Regions from separate parts of the Ruegeria sp. ABV4_181 genome, predicted to be linked through region 1. Evidence: riboswitches for the same ligand, from Rfam matches in the RefSeq annotation. Region 1 holds a riboswitch; each other region holds the start of a gene.
What was found. Region 1 has a riboswitch for cobalamin ahead of ACXAC3_RS15825 (CbtB domain-containing protein). Riboswitches for the same ligand answer to the same signal wherever they lie in the genome.
Positions count from the first base shown of each region.

Region 2: it holds a riboswitch for cobalamin, as region 1 does, so the genes downstream of both, ACXAC3_RS00135 (DUF1636 family protein) here and ACXAC3_RS15825 (CbtB domain-containing protein) in region 1, are expected to answer to the same signal.
Region 3: it holds a riboswitch for cobalamin, as region 1 does, so the genes downstream of both, ACXAC3_RS05350 (hypothetical protein) here and ACXAC3_RS15825 (CbtB domain-containing protein) in region 1, are expected to answer to the same signal.

Region 1 is NZ_JBSWTI010000002.1:3,183,258-3,192,722, reverse strand. Features, by position in the region: gene ACXAC3_RS15865 (OpgC family protein) at 1-1,171, opposite strand, end outside; gene ACXAC3_RS15860 (tetratricopeptide repeat protein) at 1,205-2,575, opposite strand; gene ACXAC3_RS15855 (CaiB/BaiF CoA transferase family protein) at 2,757-3,941, opposite strand; gene ACXAC3_RS15850 (thiamine pyrophosphate-binding protein) at 3,928-5,547, opposite strand; gene ACXAC3_RS15845 (DUF302 domain-containing protein) at 5,626-6,084, opposite strand; gene ACXAC3_RS15840 (DUF1636 family protein) at 6,235-6,570, shown strand; gene ACXAC3_RS15835 (hypothetical protein) at 6,567-7,061, opposite strand; gene ACXAC3_RS15830 (CbtA family protein) at 7,129-7,827, opposite strand; gene ACXAC3_RS15825 (CbtB domain-containing protein) at 7,832-8,002, opposite strand; cobalamin riboswitch at 8,039-8,245, opposite strand; gene cobF (precorrin-6A synthase (deacetylating)) at 8,289-9,032, opposite strand; gene cobA (uroporphyrinogen-III C-methyltransferase) at 9,025-9,465, opposite strand, start outside.
Region 2 is NZ_JBSWTI010000002.1:18,258-27,722, reverse strand. Features, by position in the region: gene ACXAC3_RS00140 (EamA family transporter) at 91-1,056, shown strand; cobalamin riboswitch at 1,125-1,332, shown strand; gene ACXAC3_RS00135 (DUF1636 family protein) at 1,435-1,791, shown strand; gene ACXAC3_RS00130 (ABC transporter ATP-binding protein) at 1,788-2,573, shown strand; gene ACXAC3_RS00125 (ABC transporter substrate-binding protein) at 2,593-3,540, shown strand; gene ACXAC3_RS00120 (FecCD family ABC transporter permease) at 3,581-4,555, shown strand; gene ACXAC3_RS00115 (SMP-30/gluconolactonase/LRE family protein) at 4,759-5,682, shown strand; gene ACXAC3_RS00110 (ATP-binding protein) at 5,827-9,012, shown strand; gene ACXAC3_RS00105 (Dyp-type peroxidase) at 9,009-9,465, opposite strand, start outside.
Region 3 is NZ_JBSWTI010000002.1:1,059,762-1,069,226, reverse strand. Features, by position in the region: RNA gene ffs (signal recognition particle sRNA small type) at 1-99, shown strand; gene rsgA (ribosome small subunit-dependent GTPase A) at 256-1,284, shown strand; gene ACXAC3_RS05355 (alpha/beta hydrolase family protein) at 1,311-2,168, opposite strand; cobalamin riboswitch at 2,311-2,530, shown strand; gene ACXAC3_RS05350 (hypothetical protein) at 2,615-3,022, shown strand; gene ACXAC3_RS05345 (protein-tyrosine phosphatase family protein) at 3,036-3,266, opposite strand; gene ACXAC3_RS05340 (hypothetical protein) at 3,267-3,527, opposite strand; gene ACXAC3_RS05335 (DNA polymerase III subunit gamma/tau) at 3,683-5,434, shown strand; gene ACXAC3_RS05330 (YbaB/EbfC family nucleoid-associated protein) at 5,669-6,013, shown strand; gene recR (recombination mediator RecR) at 6,078-6,671, shown strand; gene ACXAC3_RS05320 (FkbM family methyltransferase) at 6,740-7,585, opposite strand; gene ACXAC3_RS05315 (Hint domain-containing protein) at 7,916-8,986, shown strand; gene ACXAC3_RS05310 (hypothetical protein) at 9,166-9,465, shown strand, end outside.

The sequences.
Region 1 (9,465 bases):
AGGCCACACCGATGATCATGGCAAAGCCAATCATGTTGGCGACGAAAACACTGGCAACATCCCGCCCAGAGAGGTCAAGCCCGACGCCGATAAGCCGTGCTGCTGCCATGGAAAATACGAATACCGCCAGCGATTGCTGCCCCACCTTGGTGATCACCGTCAGCAGGAACTGCCAGACACGTGCCGCCGCGCCATGCCCCGTTGCGATCAGCCTGTGGCCATGCTCACCCGCGACGACCCAGCCCAAATAGGCCAGCGACAGAAAGTGCAGATAGCGGAACAGGCCGAAATCTGTCTTGTCGCGGAATTCCTTCGTCACCGGCCAGACCTTGCGGATTTCACCGGCCAGATCAGGCGCAGCGGCGTTGATCCAGGTGAACACTTTCCACGACCCGAAAGGCATGGACAGGATCAGAAACAGCGCCGCCGCCCAGATCAGCGTTTTCGACACCGGAGGGGCCGGTATCCAGCCGCGCATGAAGGCAAAGCCAGTGAAAAACAGCAATTGCCAGCCAAACGGGTTGAAGAACCATTGACGCTCCGACCACGGCTCGGCGGGAAGATCAAGGTAATCGAATTGAGCCACCAGCCAGATCGCGACCGACGTTGCCGCAACGGCCCAGAACCCGATCCGGGACAGGCCCATGAACAGCGGCATCATCGCCAGAACCACCAGATACATCGGCAGGATGTCAAAATAGTTCGGCACGTAGGTCAGCGTGAACATCCCAATGATCTGCGGCGCGGGATCATTGAAGAAATGCTGCAGGTTCAGGGACGAGACATAGGTTTTCTCGAACAACCCGGTCTGATCCAGCGCCGCCATGCTCATGGCCACAAAGAAGAACAGACAGATATGCGCCCAGTAGACCTGCCAGATGCGGAAGGCGACGCGGGCGGTGCCCATCCACCAGCCTTTGCGCGCGAATGCGCCGCCAAAGGCGATGGCCGAGGCCATGCCCGAGCAGAAAACGAAAATCTCGGTGGCGTCGGAAAACCCGAACCGGGCGGGAATCCATTTGGCCCAGGGATCGTTCGGAATATGCGCGATCAGGATGATGAACATCGCGATACCGCGGTAAAAATCCAGCCGCGGGTCGCGCGTACCTGCAGAGGTGGCCGCCGAAGCCGCCACCGGCGCAAAATCAGAAGCGGGCGATGCAGTCGCCATACGTTTTCTGTCCTTCTTGGTCTTTATTATTTTTTATTCTGCCGGAACGCTTTGTGCGTCTCCGTCGTCGCGGGCCGCGTCAATCAATGCGCGGCGCGCCAAGGCGTAATTGTCCTCGCCTCCGGCCCGTTTGGCGCGGCGGTCATCCAGAATACGCTCGACAGCGTCCAGACGGCCGGCGCGCAGGCCGGAATCAATGGTGATGCGCTCGAATACATCACGCTGGGCGTGGCTGCCCCCTGCCAGTTGCATGGACCCGCGCGCGGTTGACAAAAAATCGAATGCCGCGCCGTACAGGCCTTCGCCAAAGGCCTCAAGCCCTTTGGCCGCCGCAACGCCCGGATCGGACATGCGGATCGGAGTGTCCCCTTGATTGCGTTGCGCATCCTTCTGAATACGCTGCAGCATTTTGCCGGTTGCGTTGGTCCGGTTGTCGCCGGTCAACGCCAGCAGATAGTGAAGATCGGCGAAGATCAGGCACCCGTCCTCGGTTCGCGCGGCGCTGAGATCGGCCAATTCTTCCCAGCGGTTGCCTACTTCGACGCCTTCCAGTTCAAGCCGCGACAGCAGCGAGGTCGCGTTCGAGATATCGCGGTAATCGTCGGTTTTGTCCTGACGGATATACTGGTCATACAGTTCCATCACCTGATCGATCTGGCCCAGATCCAGATGCATCAGCGCTTTGTGCCACCAGACGTGGTAACGGAAATTGTTGCAATGCGCCCAGGCGTCCTCGCGCCCGGCCAGCCAGTCCAGCCCCATCTGGGCGTTCCCGGTCATCTCGTGCACATGCGCCACGGCATGCAGGCCCCAGGCATCGTCCGACACCATCCACAGTGCCTGACGACCGGCAATCTCGGCCTTTTCATACGCGCCGGTTTCCTCCAGCGCGAAAGAGTGGCATCCCAGCAGATAACCGCGCCCCGCATGGTCTGGTGCATAGGCAGGCAGAACCCGTTCGATCGACCGCCGCATGCCCTGCGCATCGCCCAGCACAAAGCGCGTGGCGTGGCTGAGTTTCATTGCCAGCGTGTCCTGCGGATGAGCGCGCAGGATTTCCTCGAACTTCTGGATCGCCTGTGACGGCAGGTCGGCAAGGTAGAGACCCAATGCCTCGACATACAAACGCTCGCGCGGGGATACCGGTTGCCGTTCCATCGCGGCATTGGCCGCCGACAAAGCTTCGACCGCGACCGACATCATTTCGCGCCGCCCCAGCAGGACCATGAACAGGCCCTTGACCGCGTGGCCCAGCGCAAAATCGGGCTCAAGCTCAAGCACGGTACCCAGATGCTGAGGTGTGATCGCGGCATGCGCCATGAACCCAAGCAGAACACCATCCCACGCCTCGACACTTGCGGGCTGGCTGAGGGTGTTCATTTGTCCAAAAACGTCTTGTTTCATGCGCGGGGTCCAATCCAACTTAGATTTTCTACTATATTCGACTTAGCAGAGACTCCCGCAGGGTCGTATCAGTATCGGCCCTGCTCTCGAATTGGTGAAAACCTGTGTGCGCAAAACGTGAAAAAAATCGCCGATTCAACGGCATGTTTCAGCAACATGCCGCCTAATCAGGCACAGTGTTTCAATCGTCGAACGGGTTGTCAGCGCCAAGAACGGCCTCGGTGTCGGCCCCGAAAACGGGTGGCGCCGCACGATATGTTACAGGTGTGCGCGACAGTTTCAGGGGGTTTCCGATCAACTGGACCGCACCGGGCTGCGCCTGCATCGTGATCTGCATCTGCCGCGCGGCGACCTGATCGGTGGCGAATACCTGATCCATGGATTGCACCGGACCGACCGGGACCTTGCGGCTTTCAAGCCCGTCAATGACAGTGGTGGTATCCAGCGTCTGCATCGCCGGGCGCAGCACCGTGTTCAGGGCGTCGCGGTGTTCAAGGCGGGCGGGGTTGGTGGCAAATCGCGGATCATCCGCCAGTTCGGGATGCCCGATAAAGTCGCAGAAGCGCCGGAACTGGCTGTCATTGCCAACCGCCAGAATGACATGGCCATCCGCCGTTTCATAAACTTCGTAGGGTACGATATTGGGGTGCCCGTTGCCGCGCCGCTGGGGCACGTGGCCCGAAGTCAGGTAGTTGACGCCTTCGTTGATCAGCCAGGCGACCTGGGCATCCACCAGCGCCAGATCGATCTGCTGGCCCTCGCCGGTCTGGTCCCGGTGGCGCAGCGCGGCAAGAATGCCCACGGCCGCGTACATTCCGCACATCACATCGGCGATGCCCACGCCCACTTTCATTGGCGCGCCATCCGGGTCACCGGTCAGCGACATGATCCCGCCGTAACCCTGCGCCATCAGATCGTATCCCGGTTTCGCGGCATTGGGTCCGGTCTGGCCGTAGCCCGAGATCGAGCAGTAGACCAGGCTGGGAAATGCCGGCGAAAGGGTCCTATAATCCAGCCCGTATTTCGCAAGCCCGCCGGGTTTGAAGTTTTCGATCAGAATATCGGCATGCGAGGCCAGACGCCGGATCTCTGCCTGACCTTCCGCGGTCGTGATATCAATGGCGACGGATTTCTTGTTGCGGTTGGCCGACATGAAATAGGCGCTAAGGTCGGACCGGTTGCCTTCGGCATCCGCGACATAGGGCGGGCCCCATTGGCGGGTGTCATCGCCGCCGGTCGCGGGGTTTTCGATCTTGATGACGCTGGCACCCAGATCGCCCAGCAATTGCGTGCAGGTGGGGCCGGCCAAAATGCGGCTGAGGTCCAGAACCTTGACGCCCTTCAGCGGTCCTTCAGATCCGGCCATCATACCCTCCGCGGTCAATTTCGGCGGCAATCACGGTGAACGTATCGGCTTTCATGGCGTCGTTCAGAGCCGCGCGCAATTCTGTTCGATTGCGAACAGTGTGCCCGTTGCCGCCAAATGCACGGCCGATGGCGGCAAAGTCGTGATGACCGAAATCCACGCCCATGTTGCTCATCTGGCGCTGGCGCTGTTTCAATTCAATCAGGGCAAGGCTTGCATCGACAAAGACCAGAAAGATCGTGTTTCCCCCCATTTCGGCGGCGGTCGACAGTTCTCCGGCCACCATCAGGAACCCGGCATCGCCGGAAAAGCTGATGACCGGGCGATCCGGCTCGACCAGCTTCAGGCCAATGGCCATGGGCACTGCGCAACCCATTGTGCACAGGGCCGAGGACTGGATCAGGCCGCGTTCTTCGGTGCAGCCCCACATCTGGCTCAGCAGGATGCGGTGGGCCCCGCTATCGGCGGTGGCCAGAGTTTCGGCGGGCAGGGTGGCGCGGGTTTCGGCGATAACGGCGGCCGGACCCCAGTCTTCGTCTGTGGGGAAATCCTGCGCCAATGCCGCCCTGACCTGATCAGGCTCGCCTTTGGGCCATGTCTTTCGGGCCGGGTTGCCCTTGGCGATGGCCTCCAGCGTGGCACCGGTATCGGCCACCAGGTTCAACCCGGCCTGATGCATGTAGTGGTCGTTGACCACGGCTGAGATATCGATGACGCGCTTGTCCTCGGGGTCCCAGATTTCCCGCCAACCGGGCCGCATTTCGATCGGATCATAGCCCAGGCACAACACCAGATCGGATTGTTCGACCAGTGGCACCAGATGCTTGTCGGCCAGAGGTGACAGGCCCGCGCCCCCCAGACACAGGGGATGATCTTCGGGCACGACGCCCTTGGCCTTGTAGGTGGTGACGAAGGGAATGCTGAAATGCTCCAGAAACGCGCGCACTACATTGCGCGAGTCATCATAAAGAACGTCCAGCCCGATAATTGCAAACGGGCGCTCGGCCTCAGCCACCCAGCGGCGGGCCTTTTCGACGCAATTCCCCTCGGGCGCGACGGCGGCAACCTTGGAACGGCGCCGGCGTTTGACACCGGATACCCGCGTATCCGCAACCGAAATCGGAACGTCGATATGAACCGGGCCGGGGCGGGGTTGGTTGGCCAGTGAAACGGCCTTGTCCGCCACGATATCCGCACCCTGCGCCGTCAAGGTGAAGGTTCCCTTGGTGATCGAGCGATAGACCTGCGCATGATCCATAACCTGATGGGTGTAGGTCAGCGCCTCGTCCGCATCGACACATCCGGTCAGCACGATCATCGGCACCCGGTCCTGCAACGCATTGGCAACCACGTTGATCCCGTTCATCGCGCCGGGCCCCAGCGTGGCCACAAGGATGGCGGGCGCGCCGTCGCGGTGATGCACGGCCTCGGCCATGAATCCCGCGGCGTTTTCGTGCTTGGTCAGATGAAAGGTGATACCGGCCTGTTCCAGCGCATCGACCAGCGTCAGCACCTCTCCGCCCGGCATGCCGAAGGCGTGGCGGCACCCAGCCTCGTAAAGTCGTTGGGTCAGAAGGTCAGCCGCGCGGGGGGACAGGTCCTGCATCATGATGCTCCGAAACAATGGTTGCACAGGAGATTGCGGAGGACGCGCCCGGACGCAAGCTGGTTCACGTCAGTGTGACTATTTGACTGCGGATTCCGCCACGGCCTGAAACCTTTCATCCAGTTCTGCCGCAATATCGCGCAGGGGTTCGCCGCCCTCATTCGTATAAGGCGCAAAGACAAAGCTAGGGGTCTTGTATGACAAGGTTGCGGTGCCGTCGTCGTTTTCAGTGACGTAAAAGCGGATCGGTGCTTCGATCATGGCGTTGACCGAGGCTTCAAGAACGCGCACCGCATAATCGTTGTTAAAGGCCCCGATCACCAGATTTCCCGGAATGGTGATGCCGCGCGCAGCGGCGGCCTTGGTCGGCCCGGCCTGCGTGACCACGATCAGGCCGTTTTCCTTTACGGCGGCTTTTGTGTCCGCCACAAGGGCTTCATAGCTTTTGTCAGACGGAAAAACCGCCCATCCGGATAGCGGCTCGTCCGCCCAGACGGGCAGGGCCAGAAAACAGATGAGGCCCCAGAGCGCGCGCATGATGGTGTCTCCCTTGATGTCACAGTTCGATTGATGCCAGAAACCGCCGCACGGCGCACTCACAATCCTGTGCGCAATCGGGATTGCACCGGGCATCGGAAAGCCGCAGTACTGGGGCGGAGCCAAGAAAAGAGGTTTGGTTTGAAACGGATGCGCCTATTGATCTGCAACAGTTGCGCCGGCACGCGTGACCGCGCGGCCGAGCTCAAATCGGTGCATTCCGCGCTGGACGCGGCGGGACTGGGGGAGCGCGTAGAGGTTGCCGAGCACGCCTGTTTCAGCAGTTGCACGGAACCGACCGCGCTGGCGCTGCAATCCACTGAGCGGGCGTCTTACGTGTTTTCAGGGGTCAATGTCGTTGCGGATGCGAAGGATATTGCAGCGACCTGCAAAACCTATCTGGACAGTTCTGGCGGCTGGATCGAAGACGCCCGGCCATGCGGGCGGCTTCGGATGTGTTTGCGCGCACGAATACCGGCGCTTTAGTCGACTTGCACGGTTACGGCCGAACTGACCGGCACATTGTCGACCAACAGCGGGCTGTGGCTGTTGGCGTTCAGCGAGACCGAGACCTCGACCTCTCCCTTCGGCAGATCGGGAATGTGCATCCAGTTGCCGTAGAGACGGGCCAGTTTCACCCCGTCGATATAAACATGCGCGTGGCCTTCGCCGGGTTTGTCGGCGGTCGACGCGTTTTCCGGCGAGAACCGGAAGTTCTGCGGCATGACGTGCAGGTTCCACCCGGCCATCGGATCTTGCGTCAGCGCAATTGCAACGCTGGGCGCATCCGGACCCGCCGCAAGGTTAACGGCGGTCGAATGGTCATGGGCCATTGCCTCGGCATGTGCGCCGCCGTGGTGCGCGGGGTCGCCGTGATCGTGGCCGTCAAAGGTGACGCCGTTGGCCGCGGCCAGAACGAATCCGGCACCACCGCCGAACACCAGACCGATTGCAAAAAGGGCAAGTGAGCGTGCCATCTTTCATTTCCTTGAAGACAAAAAGAAACACACCGGGCGGGACCCGGTGTGTTTTGATGTTCGATAATCAGGCCGTCGCTTCGACGCGCTTGCCTTCGCTCTGCCAGAAATAGCCGGCAAACGCACCGACCAGAACCCAGGCCACCAGACCGATGCCAAAGGCACGCGCCGCGAATAGGGCGCCAATCTCGGTCGGGACCGGCCCGGTGAACACATCCGGTTCGGGGGCACCGATCAGGTGCGGGGCCAGCAGCAGGGCCGCGGCGATGGCGTAGCTGATCAGGTTGCCGCCAAAGGCGATCAGCCAAAGGGCGACGAGCGCGGCTGCAACGGTTGCAAACCACCAGACCTGCCGAACATAGACGTCGGCCGCGGCTACGCCGGGCACTTCGGGGGCAAGCGTGAAACCGGGGGCAAGATGGAATGCGATGAATCCGGCCAGACCCCACAGAACGCCGGTGCGGCCATCAATCCTGTGTCCCTGACCTTCGGCCACCGACATCAGCGCGACCATCACCAGCGCATAGCCGGTATAGGTCAGCATGGTGAAGATGACGCTCAGCGCGTCACGGGTCAGTTCCGAGAACATGCCCGGCAGTTCGGGATGGGCGGAAACGGCCTCGGCCCCGAAATGCACCAGTTCACCGGACTCATAAAGCTCGGCGTGCAGCAAAACAGGTTGCACAAAGACCAACTGCAGCAAGGCGGCTATCAGCCCCGCTGCAGCACCAGCGAACAACGCGCTGGTCAGAATACGACTGAACATGGTCTCAGTGGCAGGGGAAGCCGGTCGCGTGACGCACGTCATGCGCCGCATCATGCAGCGCCGCGGCCTGAACGTGACCGGTCAGCGTGATGATACCCAGACCCAGAACCACTGCGAACATGACCGGAACGAAGCCTGTGCGCGCGGCGGATGCTGTTTTTGTTTGTGTTGCCATCATTTGTTCTCCTCTGCCGCCGCACCCGACGGCCGGTGTTTCGTTTTTCGCCTGGCAGGTCTCCTGGCTTGCGGGTCGGTGCCTCTGTTCGCCTTCCCCCTGAAATCAGGAGTGGCTGGTTGAACAGGGGCTCTCCGCTTACAGTCGCGGGGGCGGCTCTGGAATTGACTGCCGGGGCAGTCGCACCAAATTCCCTCTTAGCATCCGGATGTCTCCGGCAGGACCAGACGTTTCCATTTAGCCGTTATGGCGGCGGTGGCGCAATCGTCATTTACGACCTTTTTGGTCAGTTCCCGCGCTTTTTCAGCAAATAGATATCCATGATCCATCCGTGATCTGATCTCGCCCGCTCCCGGGTTTCCAGAATCTGCCCGGCGACATCGGCCAGAGGGCCTTGGATCAGGATTTCCTCCTGCATGCCCACATAGGCGCCCCACCAGATGTCATAATCCGCCATGTCCAGTTTCTGAAACGAGCATTCGCCATCCAGCATCACAGCCACTTTCGAGGTGCCAACCGGCCAGCCGTCGTCGCGGATGCGGCGGCCTGTCGTGACAGTATAGGGCGCGCCAAGATCGTTGATCGGAATCGCATGCGCCGCGGTCAGCGCCTGCAGGGCGGTAATGCCGGGGATCACGCGTGTTTCGGGCTGCGGCTTCAGCCGTGCCGCGATTCGAAGGGAACTGTCATACAGCGACGGGTCGCCCCAGATCAGCAGGGCGACATGACGGGCTTGCGGGTGGTCCGCGATGGCCGCCTGCCAGCGCAGGGCAATCGCATCGTGCCATTCGTCCACGCCGCGCAGATAGCCATCGTCCGAGCGGCGTTTTGGAATGTCGAAATATTCGATCCTGGGCGGCGTATCCGTTACCTCGGTAATGATCTTTTCCCGCAGCCCGGCCAGATCGGCTTTGTTCTCGCCCTTGCGCGGGATCAGGATCAGATCCGCGGACCGGATGGCATTCGCGCCCTGAAAGGTCACGTGGTCGGGATTGCCGGTGCCAATGCCGATCAGGGTCAGGTCAAACATCGTCGAACTCTGCCAGCGGACCGTAGAGGATCAGGGCCGGGGCCGTACCGACTTCGGCGCTCAGCTTTTCCGACAGCGCGCCAACGGTCGCGCGATGCAGCGTCTGATCGGGGGTCGAGACGGATTCGGCCATCAGCGCGGGCGTCTCCAGCGGCAGGCCATGGGCGTGCAGGGCTTCGACCAGCAAAGGAAACGTGCGTTTGCCCATGAATACCACGGTCGTCGCATCCGGATCTGCCAGAGCGGGCAGATTCAGGTCTTCGGGCAGTTTGCCGCTGACGTCATGGCCGGTCACGAACTGCACCCGCCGCGCTGTCAGCCGGCGGGTCAGCGGGATGCCTGCCGCAGCCGCTGCGGCCACAGCCGACGGGATGCCGGGGATGATCTCATACGCGATGCCGGCCGCGCGCAAGGCCACCAGTTCTTCCTCAAG
Region 2 (9,465 bases), 3.2 Mb from region 1:
TCCATATGCGATGTCCGGATCACCTTGCATCATGGTGGAATGACGGATCAAGCCTCAAACCCTGTGCACCGGGCCAGAGCGTCCTGCACCATGTCGCGCATTTCGGAAGCTTTTCCGCCCCAAATCTGGTTCGGCGTATCAGCTGTTTTTCATTACCTCGGCCCGGCCTTCGCGGTGCTTCTGTTCCCGGCTGTCGGCGTGCTTGGCGTGGCGTGGTTTCGCATCACTTCGGCCGCGTTGATATTCGCGCCGATGACCAAGCCGTGGCGCACATTCAGGATGGCGACCAGATCACAGAGGTGTCTGCTGGTCGCGCTCGGCCTGTGTCTGGCAGTGATGAACTGTGCCTTCTACCTTGCGCTGGATCGGCTGCCGATCGCGCTGGTGGCTGCAATCGAATTTACCGGGACAGTCGGCATTGCGCTGTGGGGGCTTCGCACGGGGCGCAATGTTATCGCGTTCGGTTGCGTGGTCGCAGGGGTGGCGCTTTTGATCGACGTGCCGGCACTGTTTGCGGCGGACGGTTCCCTGCGAGACACGGACCTTGTTGGTTTGTTCTGGGCGGTTCTGAACGGCGCGCTTTTTGTTCTTTATGTCATCCTGGGGCACAGGATTTCGCAAGGTGGAGCCTCTGGCGGGGTTGAGAGCCTCGGCGCTGCGATGTCGGTTGCGTTCCTTTTTGTGTTCCCGATCGGGTTTTTGCAGGCGCTTGAAGCCTTTGGTGCACCCTTGCTTGTGCTGGCCGGGATAGGGGTCGGGTTGTGTTCCTCGGTCATTCCCTATGTCTGTGATCAGCTTGCCATGGCACGCCTGCCGCGTGCCAGCTTTGCTCTGTTGCTGGCCTTGCTGCCGGCGTCGGCAGCGATCATCGGTGTCGTTGTCCTGCGGCAAATTCCTGATCCGGCTGATGTGCTGGGGGTGGTTCTTGTGATGGCAGGCGTTGCCATTCACGCACCCGCGACGGTGACTGAACCCGCCAAACAAGGGGGCGGCGGCAAGTCGGTTCAGTCAGGTTTGCGTACGCAGCAGTCAAGCCGTGCGTCGTGCCGGGCCTGATCCGCTCAAATGGCGCCGGGCCCGCGTTCCTGCGGTTCAATTCCGTATTGACGCATTCCCGGAATTCATGCACTCAAACCCCGGATGGTTCCCGATGGTGCGCCCAAGGGATGAAAAGGGAATACGGTGCGGTTTGCCTTTCGGCGCCAATTCCGTAACTGCCCCCGCAACTGTAAGCGGTGAGCGACGCCAAACACCCACTGGCCCTCTGGGCCGGGAAGGATGGCCAAGCATCGACCCGCAAGTCAGGAGACCTGCCATCATATGTTCAACCAACCCGGGGCGGGGCGTCCTGGAAGGAGGCTTTGATGACACGTCTGTTGCGTGTTTACAGATCCGGCACCTTCTGTCCGCGCTTGCGACCAAGCGGAGCGGGCAATGCCAAAGTCTTCTGATCATGTTCTTCTGATTTGTGCGACCTGTCAGGGCACAATGACGGTCGATGCGCTGCGCGACGTCCTGTCAGCCAGACTGCCTTCGGGCTTTGCAATCCGCACCGTCGATTGCATGGCGGGCTGTGCGCAGCCAACGACCGTCGGATTTCAGGCGGTGGGCAAAGCGCAGTATCTCTTCGGTGGCATTCGGACCCTTCCCGAAGATGAGGCGTTGGCGGAGTTCGCACACCAGTACCGGAACAGCGCCGATGGGTGGACCAATGCCACCGACAGACCGCGCCCGCTGTTCACAAAAACACTTTCCCGAATACCGCGAATTGAATTGGGGGAACCTTCATGACGACCTCTGCCTTTCTTGTTGCGCGTGATCTCGAATTTTACGCGCTGAATGGTGATGTTCTGCTGCAAGGCGCGTCATTTGAACTGGACGAAGGGGCTATTCTGGCAATTGCCGGGCCGAACGGGGCAGGGAAAACCACGTTGCTGAACCTTTTGTGCGGCGCGGCGGATTTTGCACTGGGCGACGTGCTGGTCAGGGGGCGAAGCCTGAAACAGATGTCCGCCACCGAGCGCGCCCGCATGATAGCCGTCGTCAGTCAGCAGGAAATGCCGGATGGGCGGCTGTTATTGCGGGATTACGTCGCTCTGGGTCAGATTCCCATCCGCGCGGATCGCTCGGCCAAGGCGCATACTGCCGAGCTTGAACGGATTCTGCACCTGACCGGGCTGGGCAGGTTGTCCGACAAACGGATGGCGATGCTGTCAGGCGGTGAGCGACAGCGCGCGCATATCGCGCGGGCGCTGGCGCAGAACCCCTCGCTGCTGTTTCTGGACGAACCCACCAACCACCTGGATCCGGACGCAAAGGGGCGGATGCTGTCGCTGGTCGCGGAACTGGGCATCACCGTGGTGATGATCGTCCACGATCTGGTGATGATCCCCGAATTCGCCACCCATGTCGCGTTGATGAAATCCACGCGCCTTACCGGTTTTGGACCGGTGGGCGAAGTGCTGACACCCGACCGGGTCCGCGACACGTTCGGCGTCGACTATCTGTGCTTTCACCACGACGGTCGCGTGATCCCGGCGCTGGATATCCGAAAAACAACTGTTTCAACCTAACCCAAGGAGTATATCCGCAATGAAACACATCTGGTCCGTGGCACTGGCCACAGCCATGGCAGGTGGTGCCGCCGCCCATGAGGTGACCGTCGACAATTGCGGCGAGCCGCTGGTGTTCGAAACTCAGCCCGAGCGTCTGGTCGTGCATGACATGAACATGACCGACATGGCTTTTGCACTTGGCCTGCAGGACAAGATCGTGGGCCTGACCGGGATCACCGGCTGGTACAAGACCAGCCCGGAATTCGACACTTTGCGCGGTGACATACCCGAGTTGGCACCGAAATACCCGACCGTCGAGACCTTGGTCGCGGCCCAGCCGGATCTGTTTTTCGCGGGTTGGTATTACGGCATGAAGCCGGGCGGCGATGTGACCCCGGATACGCTTGAACCCTTCGGGATCAAGACCATGGTCCTGACCGAAAGCTGCGTGCATCTGGACAAGACGCGGCCAGAGGCGAGCATGGATCTGTTGTTCGACGATGTTCTGCGGCTGGGCAAGGTCATGCATGTCGAGGACAAGGCCGAGGCGCTGGTTTCGGGTTGGAAAGAAGAACTGACCGCGATCGAGGCGCAAACCGTTGATCTGCCGAGACCCCGCGTCTTTCTGCTCGACGGCCCGGCAGACGCGCCCTTTACCGCCGGCAAGTTCGCTATCCCTGACGCGATGATCACCGCCGCCGGGGGCGAGAACGTCACGCATGACATGGACACAAGCTGGGGTCGCACGTCTTGGGAGGCTGCAGCGGCGGCGAACCCCGAATTTCTGGTGCTGCTGGACTATCAAACCGGCAACGGGGCCGCGGACACGTTCAAATTTCTTCAGGAACATCCGGTGATGTCCCAGACCGACGCGGTCAAGAATGAGCGCTGGATCGGCCTGCGGTACGAGGAACTGACCCCCGGACCGGCAAATATCAAGGCGATCTCGAAGATGGCGCAGGCCATGCATCCGGGTCTGAACTGATATGGGCCGATTGGCTCTGATGCTATCGCTGGGGGCGGTCATGTTGATCGCCCTTTTGCTGGTTTCGACCATTTACGGAACCACGTCGATTCCGATTTCCGACACGGTTACGGCAGTCTTTCTGGGGACCGGCCTGATCGACGGTGACATGTCTCCGCTGCACCGGATCGTGTTTGATCTGCGCCTGCCACGAGCCCTGTTCGCCGCTGTGATTGGCGCCGGGCTGGGAATTGTCGGTGTGGTTCTGCAAACCACGACGCGCAACGATCTGGCCGATCCGTTCCTGTTTGGTTTGTCTTCGGGTGCAGCCGCAGGTGCCGTGTTCGTCATCACCGTGACCGGGGATATTCTGGGTTTCTGGACCCTGCCATTGGCCGCGTTTTGCGGGGGGCTTGTGGCGTCGGGGATTGTGCTGGCGCTGGTTCACGGGTTGCGCACCAGCGCGCCGGAAAAACTTATCCTTGCGGGGCTTGCGGTCTCATTCCTGTTTTCGGCCCTCACCAACTATCTGATCTTCGCGGGTGACAGCCGGGCTGCGCACTCGGTCATTTTCTGGATGCTTGGCGGGTTGGGGCTGGCAAGGTGGGAGACCTTCCCGCTGGTCTGCGTCGGCCTGATCCTGATCCTCAGCTTTTCGCTGTATCGCAGCCGGTGGCTGGATGCGTTGCTGACCGGGGACCTGACCGCCGCGACACTGGGCGTGCCCGTTCGCAGCCTGCGATTTAGCATGTTCTTCGTCGCTGCATTGGTGACCGCCGTATTTGTCTCGGTCGCCGGGGTCATCGGCTTTGTGGGACTGATGGTGCCCCATATCGCCCGGGGGATTGCCGGCCCCTTGCACGGCCCGCTTCTGCCCACCGCAGCGATCGTGGGGGCAGCTTTGCTGACCGGATCGGACATCCTCAGCAGGTTGCTTCTTGCGCCGCAAGAACTGCCGGTCGGGATCGTCACAACATCCATCGGATCGGTTTTCGTGTTTCTGTTGCTGTTCAGAACGGCCAAAACACAGCGATAGAGGGCACCCAGCGGCAGCGCGCACAGGGCGGGCACGTCAGGGACCTCGCGATTGCTGCCGGACGGCGTTGTGCCAAAAGCTTGTATTGTCTCACAGTTACGGCCAGTGTTTTCCCGTCACAGTGCCGTAGCATTTGTTGGCGACACAAGAACCAGCGGGCGGTCGGAAGGGCCGGAACCGCGACGCGATCAGGGAGCGACGGGATGGCATTGGAACTGAAAGAGATGTGCAGCGGGCTGGGGTTCCCCGAAGGCCCGGTTGCGATGAACGACGGATCGGTGCTGTTTGTTGACATCAAGGAAGAAACTCTGGCGCGGCTGACGCCCGACGGGCAGGTCAGTGTTGTGGCAGAGATACCAGGCGGACCCAACGGCGTCGCCATAGGCCCGGACGGCGCGGCCTATGTCTGTAACAATGGCGGTGTTTACAGCTTTGTTCCGTTTGGCCCTGACAAGATCACGGTGCCGGCGCCGATACGGCCAAATTACAAAGGCGGTTCGGTGCACCGCGTCGATCTGAAAACCGGGACCGTGACGCAGCTGTTTGACTCGTATCAGGGCAAAAGACTGATCGCCCCGGATGATCTGGTGTTCGACACATCCGGCGGGTTCTGGTTCACCGACACCGGAATCGAGGATGAGGAATCCACCCGCTATGGCGGGCTTTATTATGCTTCGATTGACGGTAAAACGCTGATCAAAGCGGCGACGATCCCCATGCCCAATGGGGTCGGGCTGTCGCCGGATGCAAAGACGGTTTACGTCTCGGACACCGTGTTCGGGCGGCTCTGGGCGCTGGAGATCACGGGGCCAGGTGCGGTCAAACCCGGTCCAATTCCGGGGATGCCCGGAAATGTGGTTCAAACCCTGCCGGGTTATCAATGGCTCGACAGCCTCAAGGTCGAAGAAGACGGGCGCGTCTGCGTCGGCACAATATTCAACGGCGGGATTACGGTGTTCAGCCTGGATGGCACGACCGAGCATGTCGAAATCCCCGACCTGTTTACAACCAACATGTGCTTTGGCGGCAGCGACATGCGCGATCTGTGGATTACGGCTTCGAGTACCGGCAAGATCTACAAGACCAGATGGCCGCGCCCGGGGTTGAAACTGGCCTTCAATGCCTGAGGTGCACCGGCGCGTCACAGCCAGCAGAGTTTTTTCAAAACATGCCAGTCGTGACATTTTAGCTGCCATTTGACTGCGCGATTAAGGTCTTTTGGTGGCAAATACTGGCGGGGCCGGGTCGGGTGTTGTAAACCCTTTGCCGAAATGGGGGAAGTTGCGGATAATCCTGCGAAGCAGTCGACGGATCTGGGGCAAAGGCGCCAGGTCTCGGTTCTGTTTGCCGATCTGGTCGGATACACCGGGATCGTTGCGGCGCTGGGCGAAGAAAAAGCCCTGGAATTTGTTCGTGTCGTTTATGACAAGCTGGTGCGCGCAGCCGAGGAACATGGCGGCACGGTGCGCGACTTTGCCGGTGACAGCATCATGGCATTGTTTGGCGTGCCGGAGGCGCTTGAAGATCCGGCTTTACGAGCCTGCCGCGCCGGCATGGCGATCCACGCATCATTCAAGGCCGCCGCCGCGGATATGGAAAGGCGATTTGGGGTGCGTCCCGAAATGCGGGTGGGCATCAGCTCGGGCACCGTTGTAATGGCCGCGGTGCAGGGCGAAGGCAGCCCCGCGACAGCCGTGGGAAGCACGGTAAATCTTGCCGCGCGTCTGGAAAACCTCGCGCCCACTGGCGGTACGCTGATCTGTGATACCACGCGCGGGCTGGTCGAATGGGTTACCGAACTGAGCTTTTTCGGCGAGCATCAGATCAAGGGCCTGTCGACGCCGCACAAACTGTGGCAGTTGCAATCGATCAACGAAGGCGCCACCCGGTTTGACGCTTCGGTGGCGCAGGGGCTCAGCAGCTATGTCGGCCGCCTGACCGAGCTGCGGGCGATGTCGGCAGCGCTTGATGGCTCAAAATCGGCACGCAGAGTTGTCGATCTGGTGGCGGAACCCGGGCTGGGCAAAACGCGGCTGGTATTCGAGTTTCTGAATCAGGTGCAGTCTGACGACGTGGCGGTTCTGAAAGGCTATTGCTTTGCGGACCGGCAGCAGGTCCCGTTCCTGCCGTTTCTGGAGATCATCCGGAACTCGTTTCAGATTCTGGATGCTGACAACCCGTTACGGGTTCAGAAGAAGCTGGAAGTCGGTCTGGAAAAGTCCGGCCTCTATACCCGGCAAAATCTGGGTCTGATGATGAACCTTTTGGGTGTCAAACCGCCCGAAGGGTCGCTGGACGGTTTGGACGGTGTTCTGATCGGCCTGCGTATCCGGGAATTGTTACCGGCCCTGCTGAAAGAGAAATGCAGCCGCAACAGGGTCATTCTGTTGATCGAGGACGGCCACTGGATCGACAGCGCGTCCGAGGATTTGCTGGAGATCATGATCGAGGATACCGGGTTTTCCAACCTGCTGATCATTCAGACCCGGCGACCGGAATATACGCCGAAATGGCTGGACCAAAGCGTCGTTGCCACCGTGGCCTTGAAACCCCTTGGGGTCGATGATCTGGCCCGCCTGGCGCAGAACCGTCTGGGCGTCACCGAATTGCCGGACGGTCTGGCGGAACAGCTGACCGAACGCGCCGGCGGAAACCCGTTATTCGGCGAAGAGATCCTGAGTTTTCTGCTGGATCAGGGTGCCTTGCGCGTCGAGGGCGACAAGGCGCATTTTGATGCCGAGATGGACGACAGCGGTTTGCCAGTCACCATGCGCAGCCTGCTGGCGGCCAGAATTGACCGTCTGCAATCCGAAGACCGCGAATTGCTGCAGGCCGCCGCCGTCATTGGCCGCCGCTTTGATCCCGGGTTGCTGGCGATGCTGATCGGCAATGGCGAAGATACCGGCGTTGCGCTGCAACGGCTGCAAGCGCTGGATGTGCTCTACCGCGAGACGAATTCGTCCGATTACATCTTCAAGCATGTTCTGTTGCGCGACTCCGTCTATCAGAGCCTTGTTCTGTCGCGCCGTGCCGAATTGCATCTGGCGATTGCGGATGCGCTGGTCGAACGGAATGCCAACCGGCTGCAGGAGGCGGCTGAAACCCTGGCGTACCACTACGGCCAGACGGACCACACAGACAAGGCGTTTCGGTACAGCGCGATGGCAGGCGCCAAAAGCCTGGGCGTCTATTCGCTGGACGAAGCCAACAGGTATTTTGTTGCTGCGCTGGAACTGTATCAAAGCGATCCGGAGTGTGCCTCGAACGAACAGTTTGCCGAGTTTCTGGCAAGCTTTGCCTTGTGTTCCAATATCTCGCTGCGGGTCAAAACGATCATCGATCTGGCCCGTACAGTGCGACCGATCCTGCAACAGGTGGGTGACAACCGGCACCACGCCCTGTTCCTGCATCACTATGTGTCCTGTCTGGTGTGCAACGGCAAATATCACGAGGCGCATTGGGTTCAGCAGGAATTGACGGACATGGCGCGGCGGCTGAAAGACCCGTCCTCTGTCGCCTATGCCATGGTGAACGAACTGTCGGTGTCGATCTACCACGCTCCCATCGAGAATGAGAGGTTCGAGGTCAAGAAGCGCGAGATTGAGGCGGCGCTGGCCAAGATCGACGACGCTTATATCCAGAACTTCTTTTTGGCCACCGTCGGGTGGAACGAACTGACGCGTGGCCGGGTGGCGCGGGCACATGCCGCGTCGGACCGCATGATTGCCCTAGGCAAGACCAAAAACGACCCGCGCGCGCTGGGCTATGGGACCGCGATGAAGGCGCTGATCGCCATGGTGTCGGACGATCACGAACTGGCGTTGAAGATGGCGGAAGAGGCGCGGCAGGCGTCCCAAGTCGAATTTGAGCTGGCCATCGCCGAGGCCGCCAGAGTGGGCGCGATGGTCCCGCTGGAAAAGCCAGGTGCGCTGGACGTCGTTCAACAGCACATCAGGAAGTGTAATGAAAAGGGCTGGACCCTTTTCACATTCGGACCTGCGACCATGCTGGGCGTGGCCTATGCCCTGAAGGGTCAGGTCGCCGCCGGGTTGCGTCAGGTCGAATGGGCGATACAGAAGCGCACGGATGAGGGCACAATGGTCTCGGCCGACTGGGCGCGCCTGTTCCTGTGCGAGATGTATCTGGCCATCCTGACCGGAGAGGGCGGCGGCTCGCCGGGTGTTCTGATCAGAAACTTCCGGTCCATCGTCTGGGTCTTGCTGTTCGGCCGGAAACGATTGATCGCGATGATCGAACAGGTGCGCAAGAACCCTCAATTTGACGAAAAGGGCCACTACATCGCCCGCTGCGACATGATCATGGGCCTGCTCTACAAGGCAAAGAAGAAGAAGTCGCAGGCCATTGATCACCTCACCCGGGCCCGCGTCATTGTCGAGACGGCGGGTCAGTCCCCGATGCTGAAACGGATCGACACGGCGCTGGCCGAACTGGCTTAATCCGTCAACTCGGACAGGTATTTGATGGCTGTCAGGCTGGGCAGAAACGTGTAAGCGCCGCCGCGGGTTCTGATCAGGCGCGGAAACCCGCGCAGGCGGATCGATTCGCCGTCCGGCAGCGTCATGTCGAACCAACTGGTTTCGGGCGTGTTTGCCCCCAGCAACGGGTCGTTTGCGCCGGTGATGTTGGGATCTTGCAGGCCCAGATTGATCCAGTCGCACATGACCGCTTCAAACTGGGCGCCGATATTGGCCCCGATAAAGCTGCCAAGCAGACCGCGTTCTTCCGTATCGGGGTTTTGCGGGTCGAAATCTGGCCCGTAAGACATGCCCCGCCGCACCAGCCGCCGTGTATAATTTGCAATGCGCTGAACAATCGGACCGCCGCGCGGATTGCCGCGCCGCATATGTGATCCGGCCGGACACCGCGAACTGTGCGTATAGTCGAAATTG
Region 3 (9,465 bases), 2.1 Mb from region 1:
TGAGAGGTTGGCGCGGGCGAGCGCCTCGCCAACCTGGTCAGGTCCGGAAGGAAGCAGCCACAACGAGCCCCGCTTGGGTCGATGTCCAACCTCTCACTTTGAACCCATGCCGAAGGAGGGCTTTTATGATTGTAGTAATTTCCCTTCAGGCAGCGCGGTTCTGAACGCAAACATTCCGTCACTGCCTGAACTCATACCCGACAGATGCGCGATTGCCATCTGTGCGGTTCGCTGTACCTGAACACAGGCAGATCAATGACCCTTAGTTTACCGGACCTCGGATGGTCCTCTCACTTTGCCGCGCAGACCGCGGCGGAAAGCCCGTTTGACCCTTATCGCATTACAGCCGTTCACCGTGACCGGTTGATTGGCCTGAACCCGCAAGGAGAAGCGCCGCTGTTGACGCCGGACAAAAGCACCGGTGCTTTTGCGGTGGGCGACTGGGTGCTCGCTGATGAGCAAATGCGCATTCTTCACCTTCTCGATCGCCGCAGCCTTTTGCAGCGCCGGGCGGCAGGAACGGGTGCGCAGATGCAGCTGATCGCGGCGAATGTCGACGTGCTTTTCATTGTCAGTTCGTGCAACGCTGACTTCAGCCTGCCCCGGCTGGAGCGTTATCTGGCACTGGCTCATCAGGCCGGATGCTATCCGGTTGTGCTGCTGACCAAGGCAGACAGGTGCGACGATCCCCGAGATTATGAAATACAGGCCCAATCTGTGGCACCGTTTCTGACCGTTCTGACGATCAACGCGCTGGACGCGGCAGCGGCGGATCAGGTTCTGGCCTGGTGCCCCGCTGGACAGACGGGTGCGCTGGTCGGATCGTCCGGTGTTGGTAAAACGACGCTGGCCAACGCAATGACCGGTGATGATGCCGCGACAGCGGGCATCCGGGAAGATGACGCCCGCGGCCGTCACACCACCACGGCGCGCGCGCTGCACCGGATGCGAAACGGCGGATGGCTGATCGACACGCCGGGGATGCGGGCCCTGCGCCTGCTGGACGCGCAGGATGGTGTGGATGAAGTGTTTTCCGACATTATGGACCTGGCGGATCAGTGCCGGTTTTCCGATTGCCAGCATATTTCGGAACCCGGCTGCGCCGTACAAGAGGCTATTGAGGCCGAAACGCTTGATCGACAACGGCTGGAGCGGTGGCGCAAGTTGCGGCGCGAGGATGCGCGGAATTCGGAAACCGTAGCGCAATCCCGGGCGCGCGACAAGGCTTTTGGGAAAATGGTGCGGTCCGTGATGCAGGACAGGAAATCCCGGAAAAGGCTCTGACCTTCGGGGCGCTGGGTTCCGGCGCCCTACTCGATCAGCTGCGGCCAGACGGCTGCGCTGCGGCGGGCAAAAGCGCCGATGTGACCGACTTCGGACAGGCCGAATTCAGCTGGGGACAACTGGTGTCGGCGCGCATTCGGCCCATAGAGATCGGCCAGTCGCCAGACAGCCTCGGGCGGAACCACATCGTCATCCTCAAAGGCGAACAGATCAACGGGCGTGTTCGATTGCGCCCAACGGGCTTCGGGCAAGGTCGCACCAATCTCGGGCAAGTAGTTGGTGGGTGCGGTGCACCATCTGCGCCATTGCCAATAGACGCTGGCAGGCAGGTCTGCCCCGAATCCCACCGCCTTGCCGGGCAGGTAGCCCAGATACTTTACCGCCAACGGCACGTGACCGTACCAAAACAGCATTGCCAGCGCGCGATAGGGCCAGGGGTGATCCGAAACCGTCACCGCACCGGAACAGACGCAGATCATGCGGTCGATCTGGTCAATATCCGGCTGAACCGGCCCCAGCATCCCGCCAACGGAATGACCAATGCTCCATTGCGGCGCACCCGGGAACCTGCGCCGCATCTCGGCCCGGGCGGCAGGCATGTCGGTCAAAGCCCAGTCCGCCATCGTTGCCTGCGCCTTGTTCAATGGTCCGCGCAGCGAATGGCCAAAATCGCGGTAATCGTAGGTCAGGCAGGCCATGCCCTGTTCGGCCGCCAGCCAATGAGCAAAATGCTTGTAATAGTCCCGCGGCACGCCCGTCGCGCCATGGATGACAACCGCCACACTGGGTTCGGCCACGGGAAGGTATAACCGCGCCGACAGCATGGCCGGGCCGGCGGGAAACTGAAAATCCTCAGTCAACACAGCCTGCGAGTTGTCTAGCATGGTGCCCTCATCCACGATCTGAACCGTTCAGTTCAGCGAATTCAGTCGGCATCTTTTCCCCCGGCGAGTCAAGACCGATCAAGGATGACCCTGCGTCCGCCTGATCCCTGACACAGCCCGCTTGACTCGACCCGCCGGCACCCGCTAGCGATGACGTGATGGTTCTCGTCCCCGGTCACGGGGCGGGATGAAAAGGGAACACGGTGCGGTTCTGCCCGGACAACCGGAACGGACCAAGGCCGCGACTGCCCCCGCAACTGTAAGCGGCGAGCAATGCCGGAACACCACTGGCCGAAAGGCTGGGAAGGTCGGCAAAGCGATGACCCGCAAGTCAGGAGACCTGCCATCGAACCGAAACCGAAACTCGGGCGGGGTGTCCGGGACAGGCCGTCAGCACGCTGTCATACCTGACCCACGCCCCCCGTCCCACGCGCGGAGGGCGCAACATGATGTGGAAGACAAAAACGCACGAATACACCGCAACCGTGTGTCAGCGAACCGGCCAGACCTGCCCGGCGCTGGCCCGCATGGCCCGGGCCATTGCGCAAGCGATGGAAAGTGCCGCACCAGCGACGACGCCGGATTTTGAGATCGAAGGCAGCAGCGAACTGACCCACTGCGCGCAGGGCTGCAACGCCCGGTTCCGGGCGCGGGCAAAACAGATCAGGGTGTTCTGCGACACAGATGCCGAAACCCCGATCGAAACGTTGGATGACTACGCCGAGATGATGTTCGGCACCGCGATCCCGGCGCTTCCTGCGGCACTTATGGCCAACCCGCCCTGCGCCATGCTCGAAGTGTCGGCACTGGCGCCGCAACCGGTCGCTCAAACCGCCGGGCAGATCGCGCTCTGAGGCCGGGCCGGAATCAAGGCAGGGCTGCCTGCGCGGCCCAGTCCAACTGGCCATCCGTTTCGACGGCACAAGGCCGCACGGCGCGCAGGCGTTTCAATGCCGTTTCGGTGGGTTCGCCCATTTCGACCATGATGCGCAAAGCAATCATGCCGGACCGGCCGCATCCGCCGCGGCAATGCGCCAGAACCCTGCCGCCGCGGGACAGAATCTGTTTGACGGACGCGCCGACCTCTTCCCACAACATCTAGGTTCGCAATGGCGGCGCACCGAAATCTTCAACCGGCAAATGCACCCATCTTATCGCGTGGTCCCGCAGATCCCGGCCAAATCCGCCGGCTCCGCCCTGCGCCATTTCGCGTTCGGTTGTCATGGAGATCACCAGATCGGGCCGCCATTCGCGGATCACCTCACGATCACGCGCATAGGTTCCGTCGCGCCCCGGCATCTGCGTCAGCGCAACCAATCCGTTTCCCACCGGCAAGGCATGGATTGCGAACCGAGGCATAAGACGCGTCCTTTCCGGAAAACCGGTCTTTCAACAACTTCCGCACTTCTATGACGCGCAAGCCGCATTGCAAACCGAATTTCGCAAGCGCGCTGTGGACGCGGGCGGCGGGGGTCACTACGCTGCATCCCTGAACCGAATCCGACAGAGCAGACATGACCGACACGCCCAGCCCCGCCTATCAGGTTCTCGCCCGCAAGTACCGCCCCGAAACCTTTGCCGATCTGGTGGGACAGGACGCAATGGTGCGCACGCTGAAAAACGCGTTCGAAGCGGACCGGATCGCGCAGGCCTTCATCATGACCGGCATTCGCGGCACCGGTAAGACCACCACCGCGCGGATCATCGCCAAAGGCATGAACTGCATCGGCCCCGATGGCGAAGGCGGTCCCACGACCGAACCCTGCGGGCAGTGCGAGCACTGCGTGGCGATCATGGAGGGCCGCCATGTCGACGTGATGGAGATGGACGCCGCCAGCCGGACCGGTGTGAACGATATCCGCGAGATCATCGACAGTGTCCGCTATCGCGCCGCCAGCGCGCGCTACAAGATCTACATCATCGACGAAGTTCACATGCTGTCGACCAGTGCGTTCAACGCGCTGCTCAAGACGCTGGAAGAACCGCCGGAACATGTGAAGTTCATTTTCGCGACAACGGAAATCCGCAAGGTTCCGGTGACAGTGCTTTCGAGGTGTCAGCGGTTCGATCTGCGCCGGATCGAACCCGAAGACATGATCGGATTGCTCAGTAAGATCGCCGCGGCGGAAAACGCTCAGATCGCGGATGACGCCTTGGCGCTGATCACCCGCGCTGCGGAAGGCTCGGCGCGGGATGCAACCTCGCTGCTGGATCAGGCGATCTCGCACGGGGCCGGGGAAACCAGCGCTGATCAGGTGCGTGCAATGCTGGGGCTTGCGGATCGGGGTCGGGTGCTGGACCTGATGGACATGATCCTGCGCGGGGACGCGGCCGGAGCACTGACGGAACTGAGCGGGCAATATGCCGAAGGCGCGGATCCGCTGGCTGTGCTGCGCGATCTGGCCGAGATCACCCATTGGGTGTCCGTAGTGAAGATCACGCCCGATGCCGCCGAAGACCCGACCGTTTCGCCGGACGAACGCGCGCGCGGTCAGCAGATGGCCGAGGCGCTGCCGATGCGCGTTCTGACCCGGATGTGGCAGATGTTGCTGAAGGCGCTTGAGGAGGTCTCGGCCGCGCCCAACGCCATGATGGCAGCTGAAATGGCGGTCATTCGCCTGACCCATGTGGCCGATCTGCCCAGCCCCGAAGAACTGATCAAACGGTTGCAGGACACGCCGCCGCCTGCGCCAAACGGCGGGCCCGGCGGAGGTATTGCAGTGCCGACGCAGGCCCCCGCGCAGACAGTCTCAGCCGCCTATATGCCAGCCCAGCGCGGTCCCGCCGGGGCACCGACAGCGGCCCTGGCGCAGGAGGTTCAGAGCGCGCTTGCACACTATCCGACATTTGACCACGTCGTCGAACTGATCCGGTCGAACCGGGACGTCAAACTGTTGGTCGAGGTTGAAAACGGTGTCCGCCTTGTCTCCTACCAACCGGGGCGGATCGAATTTACACCGACGGATAACGCGCCGACTGATCTGGCCCAAAGGCTGGGTTCGGCGCTGCAGCGGTGGACAGGAAACCGATGGGCAGTGTCCATCGTCGCCGACGGAGAGGCCGCGACCATCGCCGAGGTTCGGGATGCCGCCGATCTGGCGCTCAGGGCGCAGGCGGAAGCGCACCCTCTGGTGCAGGCCGTGCTGACACAGTTTCCCAAGGCCCGCATCAAGCGGATCGAAACGCCGGAACAACGCGCCGCCAAGGTCGAAACCGAAGCGCTGCCCGAGGTCGAAGACGAATGGGACCCGTTCGAGGAAGACTGACGCCAGCCTGCCCAAATCCCGGAACACTCCCGCGCCCGCCACGGGCCATCGGCTGACGCCGATACCCCTGAGCGGCCTTGGGCCCGGCAGCGCGGGCAAGGCCCGCGCTGCCGGGCCCAACGGGAGGAAAGGTCTTGCCAAAGACCCTGACGACAGGCGGGAGCAGTCTGGCCCCTTGTGCCGCGTGGACACCGCCCGTATTTAGGCGGCAAACCGATTTGCAGGAGAAATAAGATGCTCAAAGGACTCGGCGGTCTGGGCGACATGGCCAAGATGATGAAATCCGCGCAGGATTTGCAGACCAAAATGACGGATATGCAGGAACAGCTGAACACCATCATGGTTGTCGGCGAATCCGGTGCCGGGCTGGTCAAGGCCACCGCAACCGCAAAAGGCGAACTTAAAGGTCTGGACATCGACCCGTCGATCTTCAACGGCGAGGACAAGGAAGTGGTCGAGGACCTGATCCTGGCCGCCATCAAGGACGCGCAGACCAAGGCGGCCGAGCGCTCTCAGGCCGAGATGGCCAAGCTGACAGAAAGCATGGGCCTGCCCGCAGACATCAAGCTGCCGTTCTGATAGACACTCCTGACGGAATACCGGCCGGGCACCCTTGCCCGGCCCTTTTGCAGGAGCACGCGCGGTGAGTTCGAACAGCGACATCGACAATCTGATCGACCTGATGGCCAAGCTGCCGGGCCTCGGCCCCCGCTCGGCCCGCCGCGCGGTACTGCACCTGATCCGCAAACGCGCCTTGTTGCTGACGCCTCTGGCTGACGCGATGCAGCAGGTGGCCGCCACCGCCCGCGAATGCCTGAACTGCGGCAACGTAGGCACCACCGATATCTGTGACATCTGCGACAACGAAGGCCGCGCGACCGGCGAATTATGCGTGGTCGAGGATGTGGCCGACCTGTGGGCGATGGAGCGGGCGGGGGTTTTCAAAGGCCGCTACCACGTACTGGGCGGCACCCTTTCCGCACTGGACGGGGTTGGTCCGGACGAGTTGCGTATCCCGCGGCTCAAGGACCGGGTGATGGCCGAGCGCATCACCGAAGTCATTCTGGCGCTGAACGCCACGGTCGACGGCCAGACCACCGCCCATTACATCGCGGATCAGCTGGAGGGGCAGGTGCGACTGACCTCGCTCGCGCAGGGCGTGCCGATCGGCGGCGAGCTGGATTATCTGGATGACGGGACAATTTCGGCGGCGCTGAGGGCGCGGAAGGACGTTTAGGCCGGGGCTTCCGCAGGTCTGAAAACTCTCCAAGGGCAACCCGCAACGGTCAAGGAATCAGTCCCGGCTCAGTGCAACTCCTGCCGTGACAGGAAAACGTCCGCCCATCTGCGGTCGGTGCCCGAGAGATATTCCATGCAATCCGATGAGTTTGTTTGCTGCAACCGCTTATTGCGGCTGCCCATAAGGTAGACATGTTCGAATGCCTCAAGCACAGCGCGGAACGCCTGCGGATCGAACGCGGGTTTGGGAATGCGCCAGCCTTCGAAAATGGCCAGATCGACGCGCTGCCAGAACTGTTCGGGCAGTTCGGCCATAAGCACTTCGTCCAGCCCCTGCGTATCGGATTTCCAGATCAGACGCCGCTTGGCCGCGTCTGGTCCCATGCATTCATCCAGAAATTCCTGAGATATTTTTCTGATTGGCGCGGTTGTTGCCTGATGATCGCGCCCTTCGACCGCGTTTGCGTTGAACGAGAAATTCCCGCCATTCACGCTGTCGGTGAAAAAGGCCAGTTCCCCGTCGGTTTTGCCAAGACCGAACCCGTGCACCATCGCTGTGGGGAACGCGTTGAGATTTCGCCTGAGATGTTCGACGTTTTCGGGGCTTGGCTCAAAGCAAGAAGCAGAACGGACCCTGGGGTAATTGATCATCACCTGACGGGAAAACAGGCCGACATTCGCGCCCACGTCGATCAGGTGATAGGCGTCCGCAGGACAGGCTTGCGCTATGAACCGGGTTTCGCCGAAATGCCATTCTTCATGCTGCGCGATATGCGGGAAGATCGACCCGTCGGTGCGCAGCGAAATCTCGTTGCCCGCCTCGAACTGGCCGCAAAGGGGACTGTTCTCTGACAGGCGCAGCTGAACCGAAGCGCATGTGCGGCGCAAAAACCGTATCTGTTGTCGATTCATGGATCAGCCTGCTTTTTGTCTTTGTAAGCACCGAAAGCTCACTTGGCCTTGTTTAGCACTTTCCGGCCAGCGCAAAAGCACTAAGTGCGTCTGGGAAACCGCGCCAGTATGATGTGAGGATATTGAAGGGAGCGCGAAAAGTGTATTCCGCCAAATCGCACAGGAAATGTTCCGATCCTGCCCCTGATCGCAAGTGCCGTAAGGTTCACGGTTTTCTGATCCTCTCCGCTCTTCCATTTCGACGAATCCGCATCTAAACCCCCAGCAAATTCAACGGGTTTCCGCCGCGCTCGGTCGCCATCCCGGATGAAAAACTGGCAGGCTTTCCTAATGGCAAACTATTCGTTTATCGGCTATTCGCCCGACGTCATTTCCTTCTCCGGCAATACGGTCACGCTCTCGGCGTCTTTCGATCCGGGCTCGGACCGTCGCGTGTTCAACGTGACGGATGACCCCGGCGGCACCACCGCTGCGGGGCAACCCGACACCGGAACCACGTTTGACGGGGACCAGTTCCGAAACGAGCAGGGCGAGGATTTCACCCAGACCGGCGTTGTCACCAGCCTTGACGGGACGACGCAGATCGCCAGCGGCCCCATCTATCTGGAGGAACAATACGTTCTGACCGATCCCCAGGGCGGAACCATTGACCTCTACAGGGTGGAAATTGATGGGCCCGGCTTTTTCGGAACAAATGTCGGATACATCACCTCCGAACCGCTGGACCCCGGCACGGCATACACCTTTGCAATCCAGAATGTCATTGGCATCACGGCCCCCGACACCTCGGACCCCGATGCGCTTGTGGACGTGCCGTGCTTCGTAAAGGGAACCTGCATCCGAACCCCTCGCGGAGATGTTCCGATCGAAGAGCTTGAGGTCGGCGATCTGGTGCAGATGTCCGATGGAAGGGTTTGCCCGATCCGGTGGATTGGCGGCAAAACCGTCCAAACCGATGACGACAGCGCCGGGCGGCTGAACCCGGTCAGGATCGCGCAAGGGGCATTGTCGCTGAACGTACCTGCGGCAGACCTGTTGGTTTCGCCCAATCATCGCGTGCTGAACTCTCGCCCGGAAAACGAGCTTCTGTTTGGCGCATTCTCGGTACTTGTGCCCGCCAAACACCTCGTCACCATGGCCGGCGTGACGCAGGACACGCGCCCTCGGGAGGTGACCTATTACCACTTTCTGTTTGACGGGCACGAGATCGTCATTTCAAACGGTGCGGAAAGCGAAAGCCTGCATCCCGGTGACATCGCGCTCAGCAGCGTCGGGCAGGACGCGCGGGATGAAATACTGTCGCTGTTTCCCGAGTTGCGTCGCGCGCCTGCTGCCCGCTCCAAACCCGTGGCCGCGCGGGTCTTGCGCAAATTCGAGGCCGGGCTTCTCGTCTCGGCCTGACCGAAACAGCGCCACCGTCAGGGCGCAGGCGTAGGAGTGCGGACAAAGCCTGACCACGCAAGTCGGATCAACCCGGGTACATTGTCGGAAAAATCCAGTGGAAAAAGACCTTTGGCGCGCCTCAAAGTCGCGGTAACGTGGATCGCAACCGACAGGACACACAGCTTTTGGTTCGTATCATGACCCGCTTTTTCACGCTGATCTTCGCGTTATCCACCGCCACCTCCGCCTGGTCACAGGACCTGATCGACAAAGGCTTTGCCGAAGGCTGGAACATCATGATGGACCCGGCGCTGGGCAACGGGTGCCTGATCCAGACGATCTATCAGGATCTGTCGGTGGTGCGGCTGGGCTATGACGCGCTGGACAATCGCGGCTATTTCACGGTCTTCAACAAGGCCTGGGGCCAGATCGAGCCGGGCAAAAGCTATCCCATCCGGTTCGAGCTGGATGGCAAGAGCTTTGACGCCACTGCCACC